4 regions of the Bacillus luti genome follow, and region 3 is predicted to be linked to each of the others. Evidence: riboswitches for the same ligand, from Rfam matches in the RefSeq annotation. Region 3 holds a riboswitch; each other region holds the start of a gene.
What was found. Region 3 has a riboswitch for thiamine pyrophosphate ahead of tenA (thiaminase II). Riboswitches for the same ligand answer to the same signal wherever they lie in the genome.
Positions count from the first base shown of each region.

Region 1: another riboswitch for thiamine pyrophosphate. It lies ahead of thiT (energy-coupled thiamine transporter ThiT); the one in region 3 lies ahead of tenA (thiaminase II).
Region 2: another riboswitch for thiamine pyrophosphate. It lies ahead of thiC (phosphomethylpyrimidine synthase ThiC); the one in region 3 lies ahead of tenA (thiaminase II).
Region 4: another riboswitch for thiamine pyrophosphate. It lies ahead of tenA (thiaminase II); the one in region 3 lies ahead of tenA (thiaminase II).

Region 1 covers NZ_CP040336.1:565,544-569,730, reverse strand. The annotation lists gene feoB (ferrous iron transport protein B) at 11-1,999, opposite strand; gene EUC40_RS02925 (FeoA family protein) at 1,996-2,223, opposite strand; TPP riboswitch at 2,418-2,520, shown strand; gene thiT (energy-coupled thiamine transporter ThiT) at 2,606-3,265, shown strand; gene EUC40_RS02915 (sensor histidine kinase) at 3,474-4,187, opposite strand, start outside.
Region 2 covers NZ_CP040336.1:196,895-201,081, forward strand. The annotation lists gene EUC40_RS00950 (magnetosome magnetite crystal formation protein family) at 41-358, opposite strand; gene lldP (L-lactate permease) at 655-2,316, shown strand; TPP riboswitch at 2,388-2,503, shown strand; gene thiC (phosphomethylpyrimidine synthase ThiC) at 2,618-4,187, shown strand, end outside.
Region 3 covers NZ_CP040336.1:2,665,624-2,669,810, forward strand. The annotation lists gene EUC40_RS13660 (hypothetical protein) at 1-58, shown strand, start outside; gene EUC40_RS13665 (ABC transporter permease) at 358-972, opposite strand; gene tenA (thiaminase II) at 1,257-1,946, opposite strand; TPP riboswitch at 2,073-2,178, opposite strand; gene ddlB (D-alanine--D-alanine ligase) at 2,252-3,166, opposite strand; gene pdxR (MocR-like pyridoxine biosynthesis transcription factor PdxR) at 3,171-4,187, opposite strand, start outside.
Region 4 covers NZ_CP040336.1:4,376,659-4,380,845, forward strand. The annotation lists gene EUC40_RS22185 (ABC transporter substrate-binding protein) at 1-404, opposite strand, end outside; gene EUC40_RS22190 (ABC transporter permease) at 401-1,156, opposite strand; gene EUC40_RS22195 (ABC transporter ATP-binding protein) at 1,153-1,902, opposite strand; gene tenA (thiaminase II) at 1,871-2,566, opposite strand; TPP riboswitch at 2,652-2,754, opposite strand; TPP riboswitch at 2,814-2,925, opposite strand; gene EUC40_RS22205 (SH3 domain-containing protein) at 3,195-4,187, shown strand, end outside.

The sequences.
Region 1 (4,187 bases), 2.1 Mb from region 3:
ACATCTCCTTCTAGAATCCGAGTAAGGATCCAACTTGGTATATAATGAGCGTTAATACATAAGCAACTACGAGTGGATAAACGACTGAGAAAATCGTCCACTTCGCTGATCCTGTTTCACGTTTAATAACAGCCACCGTCGCTAAACACGGAACATATAATAAAATAAAGAACATAAATGCATAAGCTGATAATGCTGTATAATGTGCTCCCATTACATTTCCAAGCACATCTTCTTTAACCGCATAAATGATTGCCATTGTTGAAACAACAACTTCCTTCGCTAAAAATCCTGTTAAAAGGGATGCTGCAGCTTGCCATGTTCCAAAACCAAGTGGGGCAAACAGTGGTGCAATAAATCCACCAATCATTGCTAAATAACTGTCTCCCATATCAACACCAAATCCTGATGGACCTGCATAATTTAATAACCAAATGACAACCGATCCACCGAAGATGAATGTACCAGCTTTACGAACAAATCCTTTCCCTTTCTCCCATGTGCTCAGCCATAATGTTTTTGCTTGTGGTACACGGTAAGGTGGTAATTCAATTACGAAAATAGATTTTTCCGCTTTCAAAATCGTAAGAGACATAATTTTTGTAACGAGTAATGCCAGAACAATACCTGCAACATATAAAGAAAATACAACAGTCGCCTGACTATTAGGGAAGAATACTCCCGCAAATAATGCATATACAGGTAAACGTGCTGAACAAGACATAAATGGTGTTACTAAAACTGTAAGTAAACGCTCTTTCTCTTGTTCAATCGTTCTCGCCGCCATAATTCCTGGAACGTTACATCCAAAACCGATAATCATCGGAATAAAAGCTTTACCGTTTAAGCCAAAGAACTCCATAATCCTATCCATAACAACTGCAATTCGCGCCATATATCCTGAGTCTTCTAATAATGAAATGAAAAAGAATAGTGCAAAGATTTGTGGCACGAATACTAATACAGCACCAACACCAGCAATAATACCTTCTGTAACGAGTGCTTGAATAAAATCAGAAGCACCAACACTTGTAAGTCCAGCCGTTACCCAATCCGTAAGCTGCCCACCAAAAAATCCATCTAACATATCAGATAACGGTGTCCCAATCCACGTAAACGTAACCTGAAAAATAAAAAACATAACTGCTAAAAAGATTGGAAGTCCTAAAATTTTATGCGTAATTAACCTATCAATTTTTTCCGAAAAAGGAATTTTTCCTTCTTTCTCATGCTTCATAACATTTGTTTTTAACTTTTCAATATACGCTTCACGAGTCTTGTAAATATGCTCCTCTAACGTACAATCAAGTTTTTCTTCTAAGCGAGATCGAACGGCTACAAGTTCCTTATAAATTGGTAGTGCTTTCATTTCTTTTTCTACTACTTCGTTATTGCTTAAAAATTGAAGGGCTAGCCATCTTGGATGCTCATAATTCGCTGTCTCTAAAAGAGTAATTACTTCTCTAATCCCTTCATCCATTTGTAAACCATATGAAATAATGAATGAGTTTTTATCTTTTTTGTCATTTTCTTTAAGAGTCGTAAGTAATTCTTCACAGCCTTTTCCACTTCTTGCAACAACAGGAATGACTGTTACTCCTAGTAATTCTGATAACCGCTTTACATCAATGACAATTCCTCTTTGCTTCGCCACATCAACCATATTTAGACCAATTGAAACGGGCTTACCAAATTCAAGTAATTGCAACGTTAAATGCATATTTCGTTCAAACTGCGAAGAATCCACGATATTTAACATATGATTAAATTCTTCTGTTAGTAGAAAGTTTGTTACAACACCTTCATCACGTGAAACTGGATTTAAATCATAGACGCCTGGTAAATCAATTAATGTTCCTTGCTTATCTTTTAATTTACCAACCTTCTTTTCTACTGTTACACCGCTCCAGTTTCCTACATATTCATAAGAACCAGTAAGTGCATTAAATAATGATGTTTTCCCTGTATTCGGATTCCCTAGCAAAGCTACCTTATTCACGCTAATTCCACCTTTATCATTTTCGCGTCACAATGACGAATACTAATTAACTGTCCACGACACTCCAATGTACAAGGACCTTTGAACATCGCTTTCTGTTTCATGCGAAGTTCGCTTCCTTCAGAAAGACCGAAAGCAGCCAGTCTTCTCTTTAGTAACTGATCTAACGACTGAATACTTTTTACTAACACTTTCTCGCCAATTTTAATATCTACTAAGCTCATAACCTTCCCCCTCAGAAGAGAATGATAATTATTTTCAAAAGAATTATAGCACACTCTATTTCTCTTGTACTATATCTTTTTGCTTCATATTTATTAACATTTCAATACAATTCTATTTCAATAATTGTCATAACAGATTCGTTTGCCATTCTCATCCATTTCGCTTACAATAAACAATAGCAAATAAAGAATCTCGTTATCACAGGGGGAGCCATGCTGCTGAGAGGGAACACCTTCGTTCCGACCCTTCGAACCTGTTAGTTAATGCTAACGCAGGGATTGTGCAAACGTCCGAAATACATACCTCTTTTTTATTTACGTATTTCGTATCCTCCTATGATAATGTTCTTTTTTGTACAACTTGGATTTAGGGGGAGACAACATGCGTAACACCAATTTACAAGCGATGATCGAATCTGCTATTCTTGCAGCCTTCGCCATGATTATCGATATTTTACCATTATCACTTAAACTTCCAACAGGTGGTTCCATTTCATTTGCAATGATTCCTATTTTTATTATCGCATACCGCTGGGGCTTCAAAATGGCTTTCTTAGGAGGATTAATTTGGGGACTATTACAAATTGTCGTAGGAGATGCTTACATCTTAACACCTATTCAAGCATTCATTGAGTACTTCATTGCCTTTGCTTTTATTGGATTTGCTGGTTTATTCTATCGTCCAATTCAAAATGCTCTTCTTTCATCTAATGAAGACCAATCCAACTTAGGTAGCCGTAAAGATAAACCTGCATCAAAGCAAAACAAAAAAAAGAAAGCACTTGTTTACATGATCCTTGCAACATTTGTCGGTAGCTTTGCACGCTACTTCTGTCACTTTATCGCCGGTATTATTTTCTGGGGACAATATGCACCGAAAGGTCAATCTGCTGTGCTATATTCATTAATTGTAAACGGTAGTACAATGCTTGGTTCTTTCGCCTTATGCACAGTATTACTATTCCTTTTATTTAGAACTTCACCACGCTTATTCAAAAGCATCGGTGCTTCTCAAATAAATGCAAACAAAAAAAGCGCTTAATAAGCGCTTTTTTTTCATATCGTAATATCAATTAAAAATACAATAAATGCACAAAAGAAAATAAATACCATTATACTTAGCCAATTGCTATGCACGGTTCATCGACTCCTTACATAACCTCATATTCTAACCAGATTATATCGCTTAAAAATAAAGATTAGGTAAAGATAATATGAAAATAAATTAAAAAAAGCGTAGCATGCATCATCTACGCTTTTTTCTGTAAATAGAAGTAAAATAACACACCATCTTCTGTATTTTCTGCCCCATATTCAGCATCGTGCAGTTCTAAAATATTTTTTGAAATCGCAAGACCAAGCCCTGTTCCCCCCTGTGAACGCTGGCGAGCTGCATCCACGCGATAAAAACGATCCCAAATTTTATCTAACTGCTCTTCTTCAATGTGAGTACCTTTATTTTCAATACATACTTTTATACGACCTTTTTCATCTATTGTAGAAACAATAATATCTTCCTTATTTGGTGTATAACGTATCGCATTCGTAATGAAGTTCACAATGACTTGTTCAATCCGGCCTTGATTTGCCATCACTTCAAATGGACCTATATTTTTATGAACACGAAGTTCTTTTTTCTCTATTTCCACAGAAAGATGTTCACATATGTCTTCAATTACTGTATCAATATAAAATAAATCCTTTTTCATTTTATACGTGCCTGACTCAAATTTAGCTAACTCAAGCATATCCAATATTAACGTATCCATTTTGTCTACTTCTCGTTCCATCGCTTGAAAATAGTATTCTTTTTTATGTTCAGCTACCCCATCTTTTAAAATGGAAATACAGCTTTTCATAATACTCAGCGGTGTTTTTAATTCATGCGAAACACCAGAAATAAATTCTTTCCGCGTATTTTCTAACTTTCTTTCTTTTTCAATATCTTGTTCTAGCTGTCCAAT
Region 2 (4,187 bases), 2.5 Mb from region 3:
AAGTGTCTTTTTTTAATCAAACGTTTGTTTAAAAAGGAAATTATGCTTTCAGCACTTTAATACCTTTCACGATATTCCAAATGAAGTAGTATAAGCTAATGATGCCGCAAATACATAAGACAATCATTGCTCCGATTCCAAGTGTTACGTCTGGTTGATCCGATCCGATACCCATAATTCCTAAAATAGCTACGCCGATGAATGTAGCGATACTTGGAATAATGTGTGTCCATAGAGCACGTTTTGCATGTGGTTTTGTTTCAGCATCGCCTACAATCCAAACGATAATAGGGAATAAGATAGGGGCAAATAGTACACTAAAGTATGATAAAGCAGCTAATATTTTGTTTCCGTTCATATATATCACCTCATGAATAATGTCTGTTGTTATACTATTATTATGCAATAGTTTTGGCAAGCTTTCTATCGATGAACATTACAGGAACATGACGATTTTGTAAGATTTCCTGGAAAAAAGATAAAATTTTCAAAAAAATCTTTTTTGCTAGAAAATAATGTGCTAAAGTATAAATGGAAGTAATTGAAAACGTTTTCCTAAACGTTTTTTATTTTTAGGCTAAAAGGTATGATGACCTGATAGTCTATTGATGAGGTTATTCTATTTAAAAGGGGATTCTTTAGGGGGAGAGAACAATGAACACATGGACACAAGTTTATGATCCGTTCGGAAACATTTGGATTTCGGCGGCAGTCGCACTTATTCCGATTATCTTTTTTTTCTTAGCTTTAGCAGTTTTCCGCATGAAGGGGTATGTGGCAGGATTTATTACGGTTGTACTTACAATTTTAGTAGCGCTGTTCGCTTATAAGATGCCGTTCACGATGGCGATGGCAGCAACCGGATATGGTTTCTTATACGGATTATGGCCAATCGCTTGGATCATCATTATGTCGGTATTTTTATATAAAATTTCTGTGAAAACAGGTCAATTCGATGTGATTCGTGCATCTGTATTATCTATTACAAATGATCACCGTTTACTCGTTATTTTAATTGGATTTTCATTTGGAGCATTTTTAGAAGGAGCAGCAGGATTTGGGGCACCGGTAGCGATCACGGCGGCGCTTCTTGCAGGTCTTGGTTTAAATCCTCTATATGCAGCTGGTCTTTGTTTAATCGCAAATACTGCACCAGTAGCGTTTGGCGCAATGGGAATCCCAATTACAGTTGCCGGACAAGTAACGGGTATTGATCCACATAAGATCGGACAAATGGCTGGACATCAGTTACCGTTCTTATCATTATTTGTTCCGTTCTTTATCGTATTTTTAATGGATGGATTTAAAGGGGTAAAGCAAACGTGGCCTGCGCTGTTTGTAGCGGGTAGTTCATTTGCAATTACGCAGTTTATTACAGCGACATTCTTAGGACCAGAACTTCCGGATATTACATCGGCGCTTGTAAGTTTAGTAAGTTTGGCGCTGTTCTTAAAAGTATGGCAACCGAAAGAAATCTATCAATCAGGGCAAGCGAATAGTGAAGTAGCTGCAACAACGACAGCGGCATCGATGCCGAAATTAACGTTAGGAAAAGTCGTAAAGGCATGGTCTCCATTTATCGTATTAACAGTTATGGTAATTATTTGGAGTCAAAGTTTCTTTAAGGCGTTATTCGCTCCAGGTGGCACTTTAGAAAGTCTTGTATTTAAGTTTGAAATTCCAGGCTTGCACAATTTAGTAATGAAAGCAGAGCCAATTGTAAATAAACCGACGCCTTATGAGGCGATTTTGAAGCTTGATGTATTATCAGCAACTGGAACAGCGATTTTAATTGCTTGCATCATTTCCATGTTTATTTTGAAAATGAGTGCAAAAGATGCAGTAGTGACATTTAAAGAAACGTTAAATGAACTGAAAATGCCAATTCTATCAATCGGATTCGTATTAGGATTTGCATTTATCGCAAACTATTCTGGCCTATCTTCTACATTAGCGTTAGCGCTAGCTGGAACTGGCGGATTATTCCCGTTCTTCTCACCATTCCTAGGGTGGATTGGCGTATTCTTAACGGGATCTGATACGTCAGCGAACGCACTGTTCTCAAACTTACAAGCAATTACAGCACAGCAAGTCGGTGTATCTGAAGTGCTTCTCGTTGCAGCAAATACAACGGGTGGTGTAACAGGGAAAATGATTTCTCCGCAATCGATTGCAATTGCTTGTGCGGCAGTTGGACTTGCTGGAAAAGAATCAGATTTATTCCGATTTACAGTGAAGCATAGTTTGTTCTTCGTCATTATTGTTGGTATTATGACGTATGTGCAGGCATATTATTTAACGTGGATGATTCCATAAACAATAAAAGAAATAAACTTTGCATTTTTCAGATTATCGTGTATGATGGGAAAGTATTGAAAATTAAATCAGTGATAAACTAGGGGTGCCTAACGTATGCGTAGGCTGAGAGAGAAGCGCGTGATCTTCTTAACCCTTTGGACCTGATCTGGCTCGTACCAGCGTAGGGAAGTTAACGGCTTTACATAATGATGTCTTTTATGAGCCAGGTCCTTATTTTTTTATGGACCTGGCTCTTTTTATTTTGGCATGCGCTGGCCATATCTCGTCCTTGTCACGAACAGGGGAGGCAACAAAGGTTATGAAACAATCTGTTTCAGCTGAGCAAATTGAATTGAAGTCGAGTTTACCAGGGAGTAAGAAAGTATATGTGGATGGACCACGCGCAGGCATGAAAGTGCCGATGCGTGAGATTGAACAAAGCGAAACGAACGGCGTCCCGAATCCTCCAGTCCGTGTGTATGATACGAGCGGTCCTTATACGGATCCGGCGTATAAAGTGGAGCTGGAAAAGGGATTGCAGGCGCCGCGTCACTCTTGGATAGTAGAGCGCGGAGACGTAGAAGCATACGAAGGGCGCGAAGTAAAACCAGAGGATGACGGTGTGAAAGTGGCTTCGAAACATACACCTGTTTTTCCGCAAATGGATCGCCAGCCGCTTAGAGCGAAGCAAGGTGCAAATGTTACGCAAATGCATTATGCGCGTAATGGCATTATTACGTCTGAGATGGAATACGTTGCGATTCGTGAGGGAGTAGACCCTGAGTTTGTTCGTAAGGAAATTGCAGAAGGCCGTGCTATTTTACCCGCGAATATTAATCATCCGGAAGCAGAACCGATGATTATCGGGCGTAATTTCCACGTGAAGGTAAATGCAAATATCGGAAACTCTGCTGTATCTTCTTCTATTGCAGAAGAAGTAGAGAAGATGACGTGGGCAACGCGCTGGGGTGCAGATACGATTATGGATTTATCTACAGGTAAAAACATTCATACGACGCGTGAGTGGATTATTCGTAATGCGCCTGTACCAGTTGGAACTGTACCGATTTATCAAGCGCTTGAAAAGGTAAATGGAATTGCAGAAGATTTAACGTGGGAAGTGTATCGTGATACGTTAATTGAGCAAGCGGAGCAAGGCGTGGATTACTTTACGATTCATGCTGGTGTATTACTTCGTTACATTCCAATTACTGCAAAGCGTACGACAGGTATCGTTTCGCGTGGTGGTTCGATTATGGCGCAGTGGTGTTTATTCCACCATAAAGAAAACTTCCTATATACTCATTTTGAAGAGATTTGTGAAATTATGAAGCAGTACGATGTTTCGTTCTCTCTTGGAGATGGATTACGTCCAGGATCGATTGCAGATGCAAATGACGAAGCACAATTCTCTGAGCTTGAAACACTTGGTGAATTAACGAAAATTGCTTGGAAACATGATGTGCAAGTGATGATTGAAGGACCTGGACATGTACCAATGCATTTAATTAAAGAGAATATGGAAAAAGAACTTGATATTTGTCAGGGCGCGCCATTCTATACACTTGGACCGTTAACGACAGATATTGCACCAGGTTATGACCATATTACATCGGCAATTGGAGCTGCAATGATTGGTTGGTTCGGAACTGCAATGCTTTGTTATGTAACACCGAAAGAACATTTAGGATTGCCAAATAAAGATGATGTTCGAACGGGGGTTATTACGTACAAAATTGCAGCACATGCGGCTGATCTTGCGAAAGGGCACAAAACGGCTCATCAGCGTGATGATGCACTTTCGAAAGCACGCTTTGAATTCCGTTGGCGCGATCAATTTAATTTATCTTTAGATCCTGAACGCGCGATGGAATATCACGATGAAACGT
Region 3 (4,187 bases):
CAGTGCCAATTTAAAGGAAAAGAACATGTCTTTGGGACTGATAAATGCTAGATTATAATAACTAAAAAGACTGTCTCTAAATGGGATGGTCTTTTCGTCCTTTGGATTCTCCGTCCATCCCGACAGATTAACGTTTTGATAAAAGGGCTACGATCATCGATTACGAGCGCATAGATACGTTATCCACACTTTACTCTTTTTTCAAAGAACTGTATAGGTATAGCGTAATATTGATTCTATTTTGAGAAATCCCCGGAAATGTCCCCTTTTTCTCGAAAAAAAGACCTGCATAAATGCAGGTCAAATATAAATTAGGGAATGTCCTTAGAAAAAATTACTGATGAAATTTCATATCACTTATGCTTTGGGAGACGGAAATCTTGCAGCTTCAAAATGCGTACTGTTTTCTACATTAGAAATAACTCCAGCTACGCTACTTTGTGCAAAAATCTCGACTAAATCCCCTGCATTCAACTGAATGATTGATGAAACAGCAACGACGTTGGCAAAGTTTATTGGACCAAAAAAGTCATTATCTATTGCAATTGCTGGATTTCCATTAACACGAATTTCTACCCGCGCTCTATAATTTACGTTTATGTTATTCGGGATAAAAGCAATCGTTCCAATAACAGAATAAACGCCTCTTGTCTTTGGAATAAAAATTGATGTAGTTGGATTATACTCATTCGCTAAATCAAATTGTTCATTTTGGAATAATACTTTAACAAAAGTATCGGCTGGAACATTTTGAATCCCCGTTTTTATAGCTCTAAAAGCAGATGCTCTTACAAGCTTGCCCTCTTTATCATCACAACAATCCACTTTCACATGAATCCAAGGGTTTTCCTCATGCTTTTTATCACATTTTTTATAATATCCATCATATTTGTTATAACACTTACTACTTTTATAACAATCATGATATTTCTTTTTGTAACCCTTACAATCTTCACCATAAGAATAGGACATACTAACATCTCCTTTCAAATTCATTACTATATATTATGTAAGATAGATTTAAAAAGTTTGGACGAGCTTTTACTATTTTTAATAGAATTAAAAAAGCCCCATCATTTTGCGGGGGAAGGAAACAATAAAATATATAAATGACACACTTTCATTTATATATTTTCAAATATTAATAACCGTAATTTCCTCATATAATTCTTACTTCCTTTCTTCATTTGTCTTGATCATCAAAAAACTATAAAAAAGGTATTGTCTATACCTATGTATAGCAATACCTCTATTCTTTATCCAATTACATCTTTCACGTCTGTATCCACTGGCCATTTCTCTAACGTATAAGCCATTTCCCAAAATGAATATTCATATTGACTACTGATAATGAAATGCTGTTTCATACGATTACGATCTGCCTCTGTTACTGTCTCCGCTATAGCATCTAACCGAGCGATCTGTTCCTCAACTAACGTACGGAACCAATCTGATCCATATGCAGAAATCCATTCTTGATAAATTGGTTCTTCTGGCGTGCTGGCTTTTAAACGTTCACCAATTTCGTAATACAACCAATAGCAAGGTAAAATTGCTGCGATAATATCCCCTAAATGCCCCTCATACGCAGCTCGATACATATGTGAAGTATACGCATATGCAGTTGGCGCAGGGATAAAATGATTTTTTTCTTCTTTTGTAATCCCTAGCTTTTTGGCAAAATTCTCATGTAAGGATAATTCCGCCTCATACGTATTTTGAGCATGGTGCGCCATACGGGCAGTCGTTTCTAATTCAAGAGCTTTTGCAGCTCCTAACGTTTGTACTCTAGCAAAATGACTCAAATAATATGAATCTTGAAGCACATAATAGCGAAAACTAGCTAAATCTAACGTTCCCTCTCCAAGTTTTTTTACAAAAGGATGATTAAAACTAGCTTCCCAAATTGAATCTACTTCTTTGCGTAATGATTGTGAAAAAGTCATTTAAATCCCTCCAGGTAATTTATAGAACACAAATATTTATCCCATTTATTAAAGCTGTAAAATAAAAAAACTTTCTTTACAGGCGTAAAGAAAGTGAAATAGACGATATTAATTTATGCATAAAATATCTTGTCTTCCCCACTTCCCTACGCTGGCATTAACCAGATCAGGTACTAAGAGTCTCAAAATTTCATTTGATCTCAGCCTATAACAGGCCCCCCTAGTGGATAAATATTTAGTTATCGTATTGTAATTATCATAGCATACTTCGTGGAACTATCAAAAGTTTTAATTGTACAATTATCTTAAAATCCTTCTTCTTTTCTAACTTTTAACGATGTTTCAATTATCATATCTAATAGTTTACTATAATTAATGCCCGCCGCATCTGCACTTTTTGGTAATAAACTTGATTGTGTCATCCCTGGTAATGTATTAACCTCCATTACATATGGAATTCCATCCTTCACCATCATATCAACCCTTGCATAAACACTACATTTTAATGCTTTATAGCAAGCCAGTGAAGCTTTATTTACACGTTCCTTAATTTCACCTGGAAGTTCAATAACTTCTTCAATTGTACTCGTATCATCATATTTTGCATTGTAATCAAAGAACTCCGCTGCATGTCGAATCGAGATGATAGGTAACTGTTTCCCATCAAAAATGGAACATGTAATCTCTTCGCCCTTTATATACTTCTCAATTACTACTTCTGAATCCCATTCAAATACAGTTTCCAGCATTGAAATTAATTCATTTTTATTATAGACGATTTTCACGCCAACACTCGAACCACCAGAGTTAGGTTTTACCACTAACGGAAACCCTAACTTCTCTAACTCTTCAAGGTTTAGATCCTCCATTTTTGTAAGTTCAATCCAATCTGGCGTTTCTATTCCTTCATAACGTAAAATCTTTTTTGAAAGATTTTTGTCCATACATATACCGCTAGATAACATATTGCTACCGCTATAAGGAATACCTAAACTCTCAAGCGTCCCTTGAACCGTACCATCTTCTCCGTATTTTCCGTGTAATGCGAGCAGCGCAAAATCAATGTCTTTCGCTTTTTCAATTAAATCCATTTTTTCATTTAACGTAATTGGAACGATTTCATACTTACTTTTATCTAAATGTGCAATCATTTCATTTCCAGTCATAATTGATACTTGTTTTTCAGAGGATACTCCTCCCATAATAACGCCAATTCTCATCTTCTCAACTCCAAGTTTCATTTTTTAATGTATCACCAATTATTTGAATCCCGCTAACTATTTCCTTTTCTTTCAAACGTGAAAATCCTAATCGGAAAGTGTTTGCTCCTCCTCCGTCAGAATAAAAAACATCTCCCGGAGAAAACGTAACTCCTTTCTCAAAACACTTTTGTAAAAGTGTTCGGGCATTAATATGCTCTTCTAGTTCTATAAATAAATGAAGTCCACCGTCTCCAGTCATTCTTTTAAACGGAATGTACTGATTGCATGCTCCAACAGCTAACTCATATTTTTTCTTATAAACAGATCTTGCCTTTTTTAAATATTTCTCAAAATATCCTTCATGTAAATATTGAAAAAGAACAGCTTGATCTAAAGTAGATGTGTGAATCGTTCTTGCCCTTTTTATACTTTCTAAATAATGAATCAGTTCTTTGTCTGCTATAATCCAACCTACACGTAACCCTGGAAAAAGTACCTTTGAAAAGCTACTAATATAAATGACGTTATTACCAGCTCCAGCAAAAGTTAATAATGGTGCTAAATGTGAACCTGAATAACGTAATTCTTCATTAAATCCATCTTCTATAATAGGAATCTTATATTTTGAAAATAATCTCATTAGTTCCGTTCTTTTCTCCGAACTCGTAACAATGCCAGTCGGATTATGATAAGAAGGAATTAAATACGCAAAATCAAAATCCATTTCACCTAAACTTTTTTCTACTTCATGTGTATCAATACCATCATCATTCATATCAATCCCATGAACTTCAAGTCCATGCAAGCGAAAAAGCTTCAGTGCAGCATGGTGAGTTGGATTCTCACAAATAACACGCCCTGATTTCTTTGATAAAGAAGAGAGTACAATATCTAATCCTTCTGTAAATCCATTTGTAATTAAAATATCTTTGTTCGAAATATCTACACCTTTCATTTCCATATAATGAAGTAGATAATTCATTAAAGGTCGATAACCTTTTGCATATCCGTAATTCAATACGATATCCCCTTCAATGGA
Region 4 (4,187 bases), 1.7 Mb from region 3:
AAATCTTTCGGTGATTGAATACCTGCTGATTTCAGCGATACGACATGATTTAATGGGGAACGTACGACAGCCCCAATTGACTTCACTGGAATTTGTTCATTTGCTCTTGCCATAACAACATCTGGCTGATAATACAGGCCAACTGTCACTTTCCCTGCTGCCGCTAACGTTAATGGATCAGTCGGATTAGAAGGGAATTTAATATTTACCTTTACTCCTTCTTCTTTAAAGTATCCTTTTTCAATTGCTGCATAAATAAAGCTATGCACCGCATTTGGATACCAATCAAGCATGACCGTTATTTCTTTTTCTTTTTTACTTTTATCGGATGCTGAATTACTCGAACATCCTGCAATCATTGCAACTAATAATGTGAACACAAAGATGCGTTTTAATAATTTCATGAATGCTTCCTCCAACTAATGAATTTCTTTTCTAATATGGAAATAAGTATGACGAAGAAAATAGCTAATAATGATAACAATACAATGGGTGCGAATACACCAGCCCCGTCTAACTGCGTCATCATTCTCTTACTGAAATATCCAAGCCCAGCTTGTGCACCAAGCCACTCTCCAATTGCTGCCCCAATGACACTAAGCGGAACTGCAATTTTTAAAGCTGAGAAAAAATAAGGAAGAGCAGACGGCAACTTTAACTTAAGAAAAACATCTTTTTTCGTTGCTCCATATGTAACTAAGAGCTCCTCCCATTCTTTTTTCGTACTACGCAGTCCATCGTACGTATTGACCGCAATCGGGAAAAACGTAATTAAAACTGTAACAACGACTTTACTCCAGATTGTGTATCCAAACCATAAAACGAAGAGCGGAGCAAGCGCAGTAATCGGAATCGTTTGTGAGGCAACTAATAATGGATAAAATGCTCTTTCCATCCATGTACTCGCATTCATTAACATTGCGAGTCCCACACCTAGTACGATAGAAATAACAACACCTATTAAAACGACGTATAACGTTGCCGGTAAATGAACCGTAAATAATATGTCTTTTAGTTTCCATATCTTTATTACAATTGCAGACGGTGACGGTAAAATGTACATCTCATCTACAATTCTTGCTCCTATTTCCCACATAACGAGTAAAATACTTGAAAGAGTAATGGCAGGAACTAATTCTTTCAATCGGCTTATCATACAAGTACCTGCCTTTGTAACATACTAAGAAGCTCCTCTTTCAGCGCTAACACGTCCGGTTTATATAAATCCTTTCGTGTTCGATTATGATCAAGTGGCACAATCCGCTCAGTCAATGTCATTATCGGCTGCTCCTCCACTACTAAAATTCGATTCGAAAGGAATAGCGCTTCTTCAACATCATGAGTGATGAATAAAATTGTTTTTTCCCACTCTTTCCATTGTTCAAACAACCATTCTTGCAATGATGCCTTCGTTAAGGCATCTAATGCACTAAACGGTTCATCTAGTAATAATATTTCCCCGCCTGTTAATAAAGTTCGGATAAAAGATACGCGCTGCCTCATACCGCCAGATAAATCTTTCGGGTATTTTTCCTCATATCCTTGTAAACCGAATTTATGTAACAGTTCCTTTGCCTTCACTTGCGCTTCTTTCTTTGGTACACCTTGGCACTCTAGTGGCAGGGCAGCATTTTCAATAATTGTTCTCCACGGCAAAAGCATATCTTTTTGAGGCATATATCCTACAGGGTGACTCTTTGTTTCTGTCAGCTCTATTTGTCCAGCACTTGCTTCTTCTAAGCCTGTAATAAGGCGAAATAAAGTGCTTTTCCCGCAACCACTTGGTCCGATAATACTTACAAATTCTTTCTCTTGTATAGAAGCATTTAATTCATTGATGATCGGTTTCTCATCATAATGAAAAGAAACATTATGAAACTGTAGTATGTTCTTGCTCCTCAAATCCCCACATCTCCTTACGATAGGACATATCCCAGAATAAATATTCAAATCGACTGGAATATAAGAAAATCTCCTCTAATCGGTCTAGTTCTTTCTCTGACTTCCCAGCTGCCATTTCATTTAATAAATCTATTAACCAAATACAAAGATTACCGTATTCTTCAGAACTATATCCTTGAATCCACTCACCAAAGAACTCATGATCTCTCGCTCCAGGAATATCATTTAAACGCTTTCCAATCTCCCAGTAACTCCACATACACGGAAGAAGTGCTGCTATTAATTCTGCCAGTGTTCCATTTTGAGATACTGACATCATATAGTTTGTATAAGCTAAATTTTTAGCTGATGGTTTTGCAGATTCCATTTCTTCTACAGAAATACCCAGTCTTTTTGCATATTGTTTATGAATCGTCATTTCTCCATTTAATATTCCATCAATTTGTTCAGCAAACTTTCCCATTATTTGTGGATTCGTTGCTTTTACAACACCAATCGCATATAGCTTTGCATAATCTAGCAGATACAAATAATCTTGTATAATATAATATTGGAATTTATCTTTTTCTAACGTACCATTCCCCATACCTACTACAAACGGATGATTATGACTTTTCTCCCAAACAGGTTGCACAGTTTCTAATAATCTATCGCAAAATTTCATTACTATTTCCCCTTTCAATATGTGTATTTAAATAAAAAACCACTTCTCTATATAAGAAGTGGTTACAGCAAATAAAATTATACATTTATTCGATGTTCCACTTCCCTTCGCTAGTATTACCTAGATCAGGTCTGTAAGGGTTAAGGATTATTCCTCTCTCAGCACATCAAGCACCCCTAGTGGTTCAATATGAAATTTTTAAATCAAAAAGCCCCGTTTCTATACGCAAAGAAACGGGGACTCATAGTTATTGTCCGAATTGCTTCCCTACGCTAGCATAATCTAGATCAGGTAATGAAAAGGATCAAAGGCTTACGGCCCACTCTCAGCTGGCAACACCAGCTCTCCTAGCAAACTATAAAATTATCACTGTCAGTATAACATCGTCATAAGACATCATCAACTGTTTTAATTTTCTTAATTGTCAACAAAATAACAAAGCTATACAACACTTATATTTTATTTTCAAAATCAATATCCTAATTAATTGGATAAAAAGAAATAATTATTCTCAAAAAATTTATTTTTATATTGATTTCATATTACATTTATGTGAATAAACCCACTATATTATATCTTTATACTATAATAAAATTACAACTATACAACTAGAGGAGGTCTCTATTATATGAATATGAAAGCTACTGCTCTAACAGCAACTACTGTCGCAATTGCTTCTTTACTACCTTCTATGGGAGAAACAAATGTACAAAAAGCAAATGCTGAACAATTATCTAATGTTAAAACTGGATATGTCAAAGTGGATCAAGCAACTTTACATAAAGAAGACAATATAAATAGCGTATCTATTGATAAAATCCGCTTTAATACGAAAGTGAACATACTTGAAAAAACGAATGATTGGTATAAAGTATCTGTTAATAATAAAGTAGGTTACGTGCAAAAAGATACTATTCTACTAAAAAACAAACTTCAATCTAATAATCAATACATCGTCAATGCTAATGCATTAAACGTTCGCTCTGAACCTAATCTAGAATCTTCAATTTTAGATGTATTACCGAATGGAAAGTTCGTTACCATTCAAGAAGAACAAGGTGAATGGTATAAGATTTTACATAATGGTCAAACAGGTTATGTACAAAAAGCATTCATATCTAATGGCTCACAACCTTTAGTAAAAGGAATTACAGTTCAAAATAATACGAAGTACACAGTTGCAACACCAAAACTCAATGTACGTAGTAATGCTAGTACAAGTAGTTCTCTACTTGGTTCATTACAAAATGGTACACAAGTGCAAGTAGTAGAAACTGTAGGAACTTGGTATAAAATTCGTTTTGGTACAGGGTACGGATATGTGGCAAAACACTATGTAGTACAAAACCAACCGCAATCACAAGCTAAAACCGCTCAACCTTCATCCATTCCAGCAGCTTTCAAATTCCCTGCTCAAGGAAGAGTTAGCTCAACCTTTGATATGCGCTGGGAACAAATGCATTATGGTATAGATATTGCAGCTCAAGGGAACGTATCCATTCAAGCTGCCGCTGCAGGTAAAGTTGTGAAGTCTTATTATTCGGCTAGTTATGGTAATGTCGTGTTCATCGCCCATCAAATTAATGGGAAATTATATACAACAGTTTATGCTCATATGAAA